Linked DNA regions of Candidatus Scalindua japonica. The protein of the gene in region 2 binds, or shares a complex with, the protein of the main gene of each other region. Links are inferred from orthologs where the notes say so. Each region holds a gene or a part of one and is shown on either strand. Other genes may lie near its edges. The genes, in order: SCALIN_RS17455 and pabB.

Region 1 (7,080 bases), on a different replicon or contig from region 2:
GTACAAGGACAAGGTTTAAAGTTTACTCCTGAGAGACAAGCAATATTAAACCACGTCTTTGAATGCCACGGGCATTTTGAAGCTGAAGAGTTGTTGATAGATATGAGAAAAAACAACAAAAGGGTTTCAAAAGCAACTATTTATAGAACCCTTGCGCTATTAGTTAGCAGTGGTTTGCTTAGAGAAGTAATTTTTGGTGAAAAACATGCACATTACGAGCATGTTTATGGCCATGAGCATCATGAACATCTTGTATGTATAGGATGTGGTAAAATAATTGAATTTACTGATGAAAGAATAGAAGAATTTCAAGAACAAATATGTATTGAGAATAATTTTAAAGCCGAATCTCATAAATTTCAAATTATGGGATATTGTGAAGATTGTGAGAAGAAATAATTAATTTTTGATGAGAGGGTAACAGTTATGGCACGTATCTGTGAAATATGTGGAAAAGGAACGTCTGTCGGGTTCAAACTGGAGCGAAGAGGTTTGCCCAAAAAAAAAGGTGGTGTTGGGCTTAAGATAACGGGTAAAACAAAGAGAAAATTTAAGGCTAATATACAAACTATGAGGGCAAATATTAATGGTAGTATCAAGAAGATAAAAATATGCACTAGATGCATGAATGCCGGTAAGGTTGTTAAGGTTGTATAAACGATTGTAAATGGTAAATTTCATTTTCTTTGTTACATTACAATGGACATAGATATAAAACAGATTGAAAAAATTGCTGATCTTTCCCGAATCAGGCTTAGAGATGAAGAGAAAGGTGTTTTCCGGGAGCAGTTAATAGATATCTTAGACTATATTGAAAAATTGAACGAATTAGATACAGATGGTATACAGCCAATGGCATATGCAACATCCATAACAAATGTTTTTCGAGAGGACAAGCAAACACCTTCTTTCGCACACCAAGAGATAATAAAACTTTCCCCTTCAAGTACCAATGGCTTTTTTAAGGTGCCAAAGGTCATAGAATAAAGATTTAGTCATTCAAGCGTATAATTCTGATATTAAGCTTATTAGTTGATAATTCTTTTTATATCCATCGTTCTTGAATTAAACTGTAATTTATCAATATGAATAAATATAATAATATTTATTTATTAGAAACCATAAGGATTTTTTTTTGGAGTTATTTTTGATATTACATAATTTAAGCGCAAACAACATAAAAGAAAAAATAATTAATCGAGAAATTACCTCGCAAGAGGTAGTTGAAGAACTCTTTGAATGGATTTGTCTTAAAGATCCTTCGGTTAAAGCTTATCTCTACTTAGATAAGGAGGGTGCTTTATTAAAGGCAAAAGAGATTGATAAGAAACTTAATAACGGTGACAAAATTGGGCTGCTTGCGGGTATTCCTGTTGCAATAAAAGATAATATATGTACATCAGGGATTAAGACAACCTGCGCGTCCAGGATGTTAGAAAACTTTGTTCCGCCTTATGACGCCTTTGTAATTAAAAAAATAAAGGAAGAGGATGCGGTAATTATCGGCAAGACTAATCTGGATGAATTTGCAATGGGCTCTTCAAATGAAAATTCTGCTTTTCATGTTACACGAAACCCATGGAATACTGATTATATACCTGGTGGTTCTGGTGGTGGATCTGCTGCAGCAGTAACGTCAGATATGGCATTTATGGCTTTGGGATCAGACACTGGTGGTTCAATCAGGCAGCCATCCGCATTTTGTGGGAACGTTGGTTTTAAACCAACATATGGCAGGGTTTCTCGATACGGGTTGGTTGCATTTGCATCTTCATTAGATCAGATCGGCACTATTTCGAAAGACGTATATGATGCTGCATTGCTTTTACAGGTTGTTTCTGGTCATGATGGATGCGACTCGACATCTTCGAAAATGGATGTACCTGAGTATCTGGCTGATATCAATTGCATAAATAGTAAGTTGAAGATAGGGGTGCCAAGGGAGTTTTTTGGTGCAGGACTTAATCCGGAGGTTGGAAACGCGGTAACTAATGCGTTAGATATTTATAAAAAAAAAGGAGCAGAAATAGTTGATTTGTCTCTTCCTCATTGTGGATATGCTGTTGCCGCATACTATATTATAGCAACTGCGGAAGCCAGCTCAAACTTGGCAAGGTATGATGGCGTTCGGTACGGGTATAGAAGCCAGTTAAGTGAAGACAATATTATTGATATGTACAGCAGGGTGCGCGCAGAAGGTTTTGGCAGTGAGGTAAAAAGGAGGATTTTATTAGGTAATTACGTATTAAGTGCCGGTTTTTATGATGCGTACTATTTGAAGGCTTCAAAAGTAAGAACCCTGATAAAGAGCGATTTCGAAGATGCTTTTGATAAAGTAGATTGTATCATTTCTCCTACTTGCCCATCACCGGCTTTTAAGATAGGAGAGAAGATTACTGATCCGCTTGAGATGTATTTGTCAGATATTTATACAATTCCTGCCAACCTGGTAGGAATACCAGGTGTTTCTATTCCTTGTGGATTCACAACAACAGGTTTGCCCATTGGTATGCAGATTATGGGGAAATATTTTGAAGAGAAAAAAATATTACAGATTGCAAAATTATTCGAGAATGAAACAGGTTTTCATTTGAAGAAACCTGAAATAAAGTGACAGGCTTAGTTTATGAAATACGAAGTGGTAATAGGATTGGAAACACATGCAGAATTGGACACTGAGTCTAAGCTTTTTTGTGGCTGTAGTACTAAGTTTGGCTCAGAACCAAATACCCAGACGTGCCCAGTCTGTTTGGGATTGCCAGGTGTTTTGCCGGTAATGAACAAAAAAGCTTTTGAATATTCGTTAAAGGTGGCTGTAGCGTTGTCTTGTGAGATAAATAAATTTACCAATTTTGACAGAAAAAGTTATTATTATCCTGACTTGCCTAAAAACTATCAAACTTCACAAAACTACTTTAATATTGGTAATAATGGTTATGTAGATATAGTCGTAGCAGGAAAAGAAAAAAAAATAAATATACACAACGTGCATTTAGAAGAGGAGGCGGGAAAACTTGTTCATCCGGAAACATCCGGCGCAAATTATAGTTTGGTCGACTTCAACAGGGCAGGTGTGCCATTATTAGAAATAGTAACTCAACCAGACATGAGAAGTGTAGAAGAGGTAGAAAGTTATATGCAGACACTCAGGAATACATTGCTTTATATAGGTGTTTCGGATTGTAAGATGGAGGAAGGTTCTTTAAGATTTGAAGCGAGTATATCATTAAGGGAGCATGGTTCAGGTGTTTTTGGTAATAGGGTAGAAATTAAAAACCTTAATTCTATGAAGGCTGTATCAAAGGTGATTACATACGAAATATCCAGACAAGGTGAATTGTTGGATAAAGGTGAAGATGTGTTAATGGAGACAAGGTTGTGGGATGATGTTGATTTAGTAAGCAGGCGGATGCGTTCAAAGGAAGAATCTCATGACTATAGATATTTCCCAGAGCCTGATTTGGTTCCTTTCCAAGTTGAACAGAAATGGATTGATGAGACGAAGGCAGCAATACCGGAACTTCCTGTCAATAGACGCCTGAGGTTTGTGAATGAGCTATCAGTTTCTGACTATGATGCGGGTATTCTTACAGAAGATAAGCTTCTTGCTGATTATTTTGAGGAGTGTGTAAAAATATCTCAAGATTTCGAAAAAGAGTTAAGTAATTGGATTATCAATGACATACTTCGCGTGTTAAATGAACAAAAAATAAATATACAGGATTTTGTTATATCTCCGGAAATGCTGGTTGAGTTAGTTAAAATCAAGCCAACAATTGGAAATTCTATTGCTAAAGATGTCTTTGCCGAAATGATAAATACAGGGAAGAGTGCTTCGGCCATAGTTAAGGAAAAAGATTTAGTGCGTATGGATGATACCAGTGAACTTGACGAGATTGTTATTAAAGTTATAGAAGAGAATCGACAAGCCGCAGAAGATTATGGACAGGGCAAGAAAAATGCTTTAGCTTTTTTAATCGGGCAAACAATGAAAATTACCAAAGGCAAAGCAAATCCAAAAATATTAACGAAGTTATTTAAGCAGAGATTATCTGCCAGCCCAGAGTAAACCTGCTATCCTATACATCTTTTGCTTGAATAGTTTTTCTGTTATTTCCTTGTGCTCTATTAACCGCTTTATCAATTAAATCGTAGACTGAATTACTCAACTCGCTAATGAATTCTCCAGACGTATTACAATCGTTACTTTTTACATATTCTCTGACTTTACTAGCAACAACAAGAACATCTCTTTCCTTTTTTTTTGCTTTCTTTGCCATCTCTTTCTCCTTAATATTGGTTGGTTTAAAATACTTCGGGATGATACCAAAAAAGCTAGAGAAGTCAAGTGCTTTTCTTGCATAGAATTTGGAAATCAAGTTAATATACAGTTATGAGTATTCGAGAAAAAATATTATCTAATGTCAGTAAAATTGTGATAAAAATTGGGACTCGTGTGCTTACAGATGAGGGTGGATTCCTGGATAAGAATCAAATTATGGAATTATCGAATCAGGTTATTAAACTTCGTTCTAGAGGTTTTAGTGTGGTTGTTGTCAGCTCGGGTTCAATTGGGGCTGGTATCAGCGCTTTAGGCCGTCAGAAAAGACCAAATATTCTTCCTGAACTTCAGGCTGCTGCCGCAATAGGGCAGGGAAAACTAATGGAGGTTTATAACGAATGTTTTAAAAAACATGGGTTTCATGCTGCACAACTGCTTCTTACAAGGCAGGATTTTGAAGATCGTCAGAGATATTTAAACGCATGTAATACACTGCACTCATTATTAAATTTTAAAGCTATTCCAATAATTAATGAAAATGATACTATATCAGTGGAAGAAATAACATTTGGTGATAATGATATTCTCTCCGCACTGGTTACGAATTTATTACGAGCTGATTTGCTTATACTTCTGTCTTCTATAGATGGGTTATACACTGCCCCTCCTGTTTCCGGTAAAAGTAGTCATATTTTGTCTGTTGTGGATTCAATATCAGACGATATTAAGAAGCTGGCATTCAAGCAAAAGACGAAAGAAGGGGTTGGTGGTATGGAGAGTAAGCTTGAGGCTGCTAATATTGCTACAGGTTCAGGGGAGGCAGTCGTAATAGCGAATGGGAGGCAATCAGATATTTTGTCAAAAATAATGAACTATGATAACGTGGGTACATTATTTGTTCCGTTTAAGAAAAAGATTACAAGTCGCAAACGATGGATCGGGTTTACCGTAAGGCCAAAAGGAAAAATTTATATAGATGAAGGTGCATTAAGGGCTTTAAAAAAGAGAGGTAAAAGCCTCCTGCCGTCAGGGGTCGTAAGGATTGATGGAAAATTTATTAAGGGCGATGTTGTATCAATAGTGGATATTAGTGAAAATAAAGAAATTGCCAGAGGTTTAATGAATTATTCAGATGATGAGGTTCGTAAGGTTAAAGGGCTTCGCACTTCTTTGATAAGGAAAACGTTGGGCAATAAACCATATGATGAAATAATACACCGCGACAACATCGTTATGTTATAAAAAATAAGCCTGACATTTCCGGTGGTTAGTAGTCTAAAAAGTTCTTAATCAGCTTAGGTCCTTGTACCGTCAGGAAGGATTCCGGGTGGAACTGCACCCCTTCTAAAGGGATCTCTTTGTGTCTTATGCCCATAATTTCATCTTCATCGGCAAATGCAGTTATTTCAAAGGAGTTCGGTAGCGTTTCTTTGTTTACTATTAGGGAATGATAACGGGTGGCTTCAAAGGGGTTGGATAGGCCATTGAAGATTGCCTTATTATCATGGTGTATCATGGATGTTTTGCCATGCATTATCCTTCTTGCCCGTATTATTTTTGCTCCGAATGTATATGCAATACATTGGTGCCCCAGACAAACACCTAGTATTGGGACTTTTCCTGCAAAATTCTTAATAACAGAGTTTGATATGCCGCCTTCTTTTGGGGTACATGGCCCAGGTGAAATAATTATATGGCTTGGGTTCTTTTTTTCAATCTCTGCAATGGTAATCTTGTCATTCCGGGCGACTTCTATGGCTATACCAAAGGCGCCTATCTGCTGTACGAGATTGTAAGTAAAAGAATCATAGTTGTCTATTAATAATACCAATTTGAGATTTTATTGATTTTGGTGTTGATAATACAGAAACTAAGTAATTTTCTGTAAATCTTCAGGAGATTTTTATATTGTTATAAGGCAAAACTAAGTCTAGCAGATTATTTTTCTTTGTCAAATACTTATCTTAATAAATGGCCTTGTAGAAACTACTTAGAGAAACTAAAAAACAAAAATGGGCTTGACAAAAAAGCATTTTTTGTTATCATCTGTTATTGTTGTAATAAAGTTGGAAGCGGTTTGTTCTTAATATCTTAGAAAAGTTTAAAAAGGGTGATAAGGCTTAGGCTATAATTAGCGTATTCGGTTGTCTAGGCTTATGTCAACGGGATTGATGGGAATTCAATGATAATACTTGCAATGAAGTGACCGCAGAGGGATTTCAATAATCGGAGTTGTTTAGACTGTTACAGAAAAAGTGGGAGTTTGCCCACTTTTTTTTTTGAAACCATTATTAGGGATATAAATGGACAAAGAGAGCTTGTTAAGATTGGTGGAATTATTACACAAAGACAAAGACATTGACAAAGACATTGTCTTTCAGGGTATTGAATCCGCTTTAGAATCTGCTACCAGAAAACATCTAAAAACCAACGAGACGGTTTCAATTAAGATCGATAGGGATACAGGAGAGATTGTGGCCAGGCAGGGAGAGCATGAAATTGATCTCTCAGATTTGGGAAGAATTACTGCCCAAACTGCCAAACAGGTGATAATTCAGAAGATCAAAGAAGCTGAAAGAGATGTTATTTACAATGAATTTGTTGAGAGAAAGGGCACAATAGTTAGTGGCATCGTACAACGGTTTGAAGGACCGACAATAATTATCAATCTTGGTAAGACAGAAGGATATCTTCCAAAGTCAGAACAAATTAGTAATGAATTTCATCGTTCGGCTGAGAGAGTAAGGTGTATAGTTGCTGATGTAAAAAAGGCTGGACATAGAGTGAAAATTCTGCTT
Region 2 (7,162 bases):
TCCATCCGGTAAACAAATTCTGAATAATTTCCTTTTCAAAATCTGCGGCTGTTCCGGAGACTGGGAGATGAGTTCCTATATAAAGAGTGCTGTAGAGAAAGTACAAAAGCAGGTGGGGAAAGAAAAAGTTATATGTGGTTTATCAGGTGGCGTTGATTCTGCCGTTGCCGCAGCCCTTATTTATAATGCGATAGGCAGTAATCTTTCATGTGTTTTTGTAGACAACGGATTGCTGAGAATGAACGAATCAGAAAGTGTGATTAAAACCTTTAAAGAGAATTTCAAGGTAGATTTACATTTTGTGAATGCGAGGGAGAGGTTTTTAGAGAAATTGTCAGGGGTAACCGACCCGGAGCAGAAACGGAAAATTATCGGTCATGAATTTATTGATGTATTTAAGGATGAAGCAAATAAAATTGCTGATATCAAATACCTGGCACAGGGCACTCTCTACCCGGATATTATAGAAAGTGTTTCTGCGCATGGAGGGCCTACTGTTACTATTAAAAGCCATCATAATGTGGGGGCGTTGCCTTCGGAGTTGGGTTTCGAACTTGTCGAACCCCTAAAGGAGCTTTTTAAAGATGAAGTTAGAAAAATGGGTTCTGAGTTGGGGCTGCCGGATGATATTATATGGAGACATCCCTTTCCCGGTCCGGGCCTTGCCATAAGGATAATAGGGGATATTACAGAAGATAGATTACAAACTCTCAGATTTGCGGATGAAATAATGATACAGGAGATAAAATCGGCGGGTCTGTATGGAAAAATTGCCCAGGCTTTTGCTGTATTCTTACCGGTGAGTACTGTTGGTGTTATGGGAGATGAGAGAAGCTATGAGAATGTTATTGCACTCAGGGCGGTTGAATCAACCGACTTTATGACAGCAGATTGGGTAAAGATACCATACGAAGTACTGGCCCGTATTTCGAGTCGTATCATTAATGAGGTCAGAGGTGTTAACCGTGTCGTTTACGACATCAGTTCAAAACCTCCAAGTACCATTGAATGGGAGTAAATCAATCTGTTTCGATTGGTTGGATTAGTAATCTTCCCATGGCATGTTGTACCATGCGGCATACTCTAAGATTGCATTTTCTGATATGCTGTAATTCTCGCCTTGTGCGGATTCCCGTCCGTTCAATATGCCTGCTTCACAACACAGGCCGTCTATCAACCCAAAAACCATTTCAAACTCATCAGATTGTTCCTTGGCAAGATGTGGTTGTTCATCAAGCATGAGCAATGCTTGAGAAAGAGACCCATCTTCGCAATGGGCTGGTAATTGCTTGACCGCAAATCTCAATATTGATGCAATTACTACACATATTCTATGCGTACGTGCGTCAGGACCAATGTCCTTTAAGAATGCGAGGAGTGATAAAAAATGTTGATCGCCAATAATTTCTCTAAATTCGTCAATTAGTTTCGCCATGTTGAATCTCAAGGATTTAATAAAATAATTTACTTTCTGCAACCTCAATTGTAAGTATTGCTCAAAGGTGGCTGTTGATATAAAACGTTGATGTATAAATTTAAATCAAGCGTTTGTAAGCATTCATAAGCAGTCTCGTAATCTTTCCTGGTATTGTTTCTCCTATTTTATAATTTTCAATCCTTGAAACCGGCATTATTTCCATCAGAGAATTGGTAATGAATATTTCATCCGATTTGACTAATGTTTCTATTGTAAAACGGTTTTCGCTGACTGAGATATCGTTGTCATTACAAATATCAAGCACTGTCCTCCTTGTTATTCCCGGAAGGATATTTGTGTCAAGTGAAGGGGTAACAACACTCCCACCGTGTACCAAAAAAATGTTGCTTACCACACATTCGGCAACATGTCCGTCTGTATTAAGTATAATCGCCTCATGGGCAAATTTATTGTTTGCTTCTTCTTTCAGCAAAATACTTGTCAATAGATTCGTTGATTTATAACAGTAAATCGGGTTTGAAGTACTTCTTCGACAATTTGAAATAATCAGAGACATTCCTTCGTCGTAAAGCTTTTTTTCATACGGTGTAAATGGTTTGACCTGGACCAGACAAGTTGAATCAATATTATCAGCCATTTGAAGCCTGCCTCCTCCTGTGCCCCTTGAAAGTGTAATTCTGATGTAGGCATCCTGGCCACAGTTCTTCTCTATCAGTTTATTTATCCACTCGCCTATTTCTGCATTAGTATAGTCGAAAGAAATCCTGAGCTGCTTTGCAGAGTGTCGCATACGTTCCAGATGCTCAGAAAGCTTAAAAGGCTTCGCATTATACGAACGAAGTGTTTCATAAATGCCGTCACCATAGAGAAACCCCCTGTCTCCAGATGAAATATTTCCCACTGTGTCCGGCATTACTTTGCCATTTAAAAATATGAAATTTGTCATAATATTGAATATGGAAAGTGCGTTTCAATATGGAGCGCATCATCCCCGTCCGAAGGACTTGGCCGGGCGGGTGTGATGATGCATATTAAAACAGTGACACGGTCACCGCATTCCAAAAGCACTACTCAAGCGTCTCTATTAATGCCCGGGCTTTATGAAGTGTTTCCTGATACTCGTCTTCCGGGTTGGAATCTGCGACTATCCCACCTCCAACTTGAAAAAAGATATGATCGTCTTTTACTAAAAATGTTCTTATAGCAATGTTTAGATCAATATTTCCATTAAAACTCAGATATCCTATTGCACCGGTGTATACACTTCGTTTGGTTGGTTCTAATTCATCAATAATCTGCATGGCCCTTACCTTCGGCGCACCGGTTATTGAACCTCCCGGAAATGTAGCCTTTAGTAAGTCTATGGTATCATACCGTGAGTGCAGATTTCCTTCCACTGTTGCGACAAGGTGATACAACGTAGGATGTGTCTCCAGTATTTTTTTCTCTGTTACTTTTACTGAATTATAATTACACACCCGTCCAAGATCGTTTCGTTCAAGGTCTACAATCATCGCTAATTCCGCATCGTCTTTCTTGCTTGAGAGTAATTCTTCTTTCATTCTTTTGTTAATATCTTCTTCTTTGCCTCTGGGCCGGGTACCTTTGATTGGCCTTGTCTGAATAATTCGCTCTATTTTATCACTCTGTTTACCAGTACCAATCGGTGTGTTTTTCAGAGATAGAAATCTTTCCGGAGATGAACTGACTATGTATTTATTGTCAAATTTCAAATAAGATGAAAATGATGCGGGGTTTATTTCTCTTAATCTTTTATATATGTCATAGGGTGATGTCTCAATCTGTGTTTGAAAACGCTGTGAAAGATTAACCTGATAAATGTCTCCCGCACTGATATATTGCTTTGCACGGTCTACAGCCTTTAAATAGTTTTCTTTAGAGTAGTTACTTATTATTTTTCGTTTTATCTTGTTTCCTTTAATTCGCGACTCTTCTTCATAAGGTAAGTTCAATCCATTACGAATCATTCTTAACACATGGTCAATTCTTTTCGCTGTACTTTTTTGGGAATTCTGATTAATATTTACAGATAGTAAAAAATATCGGTTCTCAAGATGATCAACACCTATAATTGTGTCATAAAAGCTGAAACACATTTCCGGAAATTCAATATCATCAATGGTAGTATCAGGTAGCTTTTCAATGAAATGGCACAGATCGTAGGCAAAGTATCCGACAGCGCCACACGTAAACGGGACAAACTCAAAACTGTTCTCCATATGAAAGCTGCTTAACAGACGCCTCAGTTCATCAAATGGATTTCCGGTTTTTCTGGTAATACTATGGCCGTTTTGTGTTAATATATTACAGCCTTTTGACATGACGGTAAGAAATGGATCATAGCCTATAAATGAGTACCTTCCGGTCTTTTCATTGTTGTCAGCGCTATCAAGAAAAAAGTTTTTAGAGTTACCCTGGGTCTGGCGAAATATTTTCAACAAGTCAGTAGCTGGGTCTAACTCCCTGATTATCAGTTTTTTCCCGGTTTTGTTTACAAAGTTTGTCATAATATTTCTAAAAAAGATTGTTTTACAAAGTGAGACTGAGTTTTGCTGAATTATTGTATGCTGCTATGTTATGTGATATAAAAACTTTAAGTCAAGCTTTTTTCGAATTTATTCAGTAATTATGTATGTATATATAAAATAATATGCTATTCAGACTTATTTTACTATTTACGGTTATACCCTTAATAGAACTGTATCTTTTAATACAGGTCGGAAGATATCTGGGATCTTTCCAGACGATAATTATAGTGCTTATAACCGGTATAATAGGGGGTTTGCTCGCCAGAAGTCAGGGTTTAAGTGTTCAAAGACAAATAAGAGCAGACTTGCAAAATGGTATAATTCCGACAGATAGCCTTATCGACGGTTTTTTTATTCTCATTGCCGGTGCACTGTTAATCACACCTGGAATGATAACAGATGTATCTGGTTTTGTCTTAATGGTCCCGCTTTTTAGAAGTTGGTTGAAAAAACGGTTAAAGAATATTTTGAGACGGAAGTTTAAGTCCGGTCAATTTCAATACTATTCGAACCGCCAGTCGACAAATTGGAGTGAAGAAGATAGTTTGTGATTTGAGTTTTGCTATTTTCGATCAGACTAAGTTCACCTGAGATTCTTCATCTGTTGGCATTGTTTCCGCTTCAAACTCGGTTCCAACTGAGGAAAAAAATCTTTTTTTGACCGCATCAGAAGTTACTTTTAAAAGAGATGTTCTGTCGTTCGCATCACCAAGGATTCCAAGATTGATTGCTCCGGCTGCCATTGTCGCGTGACCACCTGAATTTAATTCGCCAAATGCGCTTTGCAGAATCAGTCCCAGGTTTACTCTTGAATCCCTGCTTCTTGCTGATAACTGAACCTTATCATCATTTATCCCGAAAACAAGAACAGTGTATACACCCTCTAACTGCAGCATCATTTCTGCTGCCTGTGGCAAAGCATCCCGGTCATTAATAAATTCTACAAATGATGCAAGGTATGAACCCCTGATTTCTTTATTTCTAATAGCTCTGCCGATGATATCCAGTGTTTCCAGGCTCATAGGGGGGTGTTCTAACAGGCTCATAATATGGTTATCTACCAATGGTGATAGATATGATGCTGCGTTCAGATCATCTGGAGAAGTATTTCTGGTAAACTCTTTTGTGTCCGTGCGAATTCCATATAATAAAGCCGTAGCAAGCGATGTATCGGGTTTAAGGTTTAGTTGCCGAATGTATTTAGTCATAATTGTGGAGGTTGCGCCTATGTTAGTTTGGATATCAACAAAATCTCCCTTAACTGCACTAATATCTACCTGGTGATGATCAAATATTAAATTGGGCGTAACATCTTCAGGTAAGACATTGTTTCTTGAGGGAATTGATGCTTCTATCAGTGCTATTTTGCCTGCAGACCGTACTACCTCCATAACGGCTTCTTTCGTCTTTATGCTTATTAAATCCATATTTAACAAATTAATCAATGCCTTGTTCTTCTGGTGACTGATATTTCCTCCATAATAGAGTGTGCTTTCGACGTCACAGTACTTGCATATGTATTTAAGGGTAAGTCCCGATGCTATTGCATCAGGGTCCGGATTGTCCTGCAGGAAGATTGCCATCTCTTTACCGTTCAATTCCTTTATCGTGTTAACTAATGTAAAAGCGGAATGGTCCATTTCGAAAGTATCGAAAGTAGATAATACCGTTTTAGCCAGAACATTACCTGTATGCAATATTTCATCAGCGCCATTTGATTCCAGTGCTTCTGCTTCTTCCTTATTAGACGCTTTTACAATGATAAAATTATCAGGCGTCTTCTCCTTTATCCTTTTTACCATTGACAGGTTGCCATCGGTATCACCCGTGAGGATTGCAAATATATTAGAGTTTTTGTAGATCGGTGAGTCCACATCAAAGGATTCCATGTCTGATACAGCTACATTAACCTGTTGTTCCCTCCACGGAGCCAAGGCATTCTCGTCCTTATCAACAATTAACAACTTTTTTCCGGACTTGTGTAATGAGTCGACAACTGCACTTCCTGTTACACCACAACCAAAAATAATGTACATAAAATATCTCCGACTACGAAAAACTTAATATGCCAATGTAAATTGTAACCGCATATATTATGCCATACCAGACATTATTTCCATGTGTAGTATGGTAATCTCATTCTATTCTTTTACAGTTATTTTGAAATATGACAAAACAAACTAGCTATTATGCTAATTTATTTAATATATATGGAGACTGGGATAATATGACTTGCTCTATATGTAAAATACTTTTACGTATGTGTTTTTTTAAGAAATGCAATATATTAAGAATTTTTTAGAATTATACTTTTGATTGGCAATACTGTCAATATTAAAAAAGTTGAAGGTTACAAGTTTAATAATATAATAAGAGCAGTATAATAACAAAAATATTTTTTCAAAAATGATTTTAAATTATGAGAATTCCGCAAATTGTTTCAAAGGTAAATATGACAGAAGACTTATGGAATGAGTCTTTAGAGGATCACAGTATAATACCCGATGAGTTTGACGGAATTACTTACTACAGGGTAGTGAAAAGAACCGGACAGTTAAGAAAGGGTACGGTGGTAACTTATTCGGGAATAATCTATGACTTTCCGCGTATAGCAAGAATTATGCATTTGGAAAATGGTATCAAACTGGCTTTTGGAAATTCTTTTTACGTAGAGGAAAAGGTGGACGGCTATAATGTTAGAATTGCTAAGGTCCAGGGCAAGGTATTTGCTTTCACCAGAGGTAGTTATGTCTGTCCTTTCAGTACCGATAGATTGGGAGATTTTTTTAACTATGAAAGTTTTTTTACAAAAAACCCTGAACTGATTGTATGTGGTGAAATAGCAGGGCCGGAAAATCCATACAATGGAGAATCACCTCCTTATGTGACCGAGGATGTTAGTTTTTTTGCATTTGACATTAAAGAGATGAATAGTGAGCATCAAATGCCTATCGAAAAGAGATATGAGTTTTTCGATAGATATGGAATACCAACAGTTACCAGATTTGGCAGTTATGCACCTTCTGACATAATAGATTTAAAGAGACACATTCAGGGTTTGAACGAAAAAGGTTGTGAGGGCCTTGTCTTTAAACCAATAGATCCATCTGGAAAAACCGTGAAATATGTTACCGTTGGATCGTGTTTGAGGGATATGAAGATAACTTCTCCACTA

Evidence for each region.
Region 1: the proteins of pabB (region 2) and SCALIN_RS17455 are in contact, whole or in part, in a solved structure (PDB 8RP0), measured with the Escherichia coli proteins. The link is inferred for Candidatus Scalindua japonica from one-to-one orthologs.

What each region holds. Positions count from the first base shown.
Region 1 is NZ_BAOS01000029.1:133,362-140,441, forward strand. What follows is about bases 4,332-7,080. They hold SCALIN_RS17455 (anthranilate synthase component II), read right to left. Parts: upstream 6,114-7,080; coding sequence 5,550-6,113; downstream 4,332-5,549. Other genes in these bases: proB (glutamate 5-kinase), read left to right, coding at 4,394-5,524; nusA (transcription termination factor NusA), read left to right, coding at 6,586-7,080. In the rest of the region: SCALIN_RS17420 (Fur family transcriptional regulator), read left to right, coding at 1-399; rpmB (50S ribosomal protein L28), read left to right, coding at 427-657; Asp-tRNA(Asn)/Glu-tRNA(Gln) amidotransferase subunit GatC, read left to right, coding at 700-987; Asp-tRNA(Asn)/Glu-tRNA(Gln) amidotransferase subunit GatA, read left to right, coding at 1,151-2,614; Asp-tRNA(Asn)/Glu-tRNA(Gln) amidotransferase subunit GatB, read left to right, coding at 2,627-4,069; SCALIN_RS17445 (hypothetical protein), read right to left, coding at 4,080-4,280. UniProt on the Escherichia coli protein: Part of a heterodimeric complex that catalyzes the two-step biosynthesis of 4-amino-4-deoxychorismate (ADC), a precursor of p-aminobenzoate (PABA) and tetrahydrofolate.
Region 2 is NZ_BAOS01000014.1:32,061-39,222, reverse strand. Bases 1,737-4,567 are described here. They hold pabB (aminodeoxychorismate synthase component I), read right to left. Parts: upstream 3,967-4,567; coding sequence 2,506-3,966; downstream 1,737-2,505. Other genes in these bases: SCALIN_RS08940 (DHH family phosphoesterase), read right to left, coding at 4,560-4,567; SCALIN_RS08945 (FxsA family protein), read left to right, coding at 4,110-4,538; pabC (aminodeoxychorismate lyase), read right to left, coding at 1,737-2,351. Outside these bases: guaA (glutamine-hydrolyzing GMP synthase), read left to right, coding at 1-1,018; SCALIN_RS08960 (hypothetical protein), read right to left, coding at 1,043-1,435; more of pabC, read right to left, coding at 1,536-1,736; more of SCALIN_RS08940, read right to left, coding at 4,568-6,023; SCALIN_RS08935 (RNA ligase), read left to right, coding at 6,407-7,162. UniProt on the Escherichia coli protein: Part of a heterodimeric complex that catalyzes the two-step biosynthesis of 4-amino-4-deoxychorismate (ADC), a precursor of p-aminobenzoate (PABA) and tetrahydrofolate.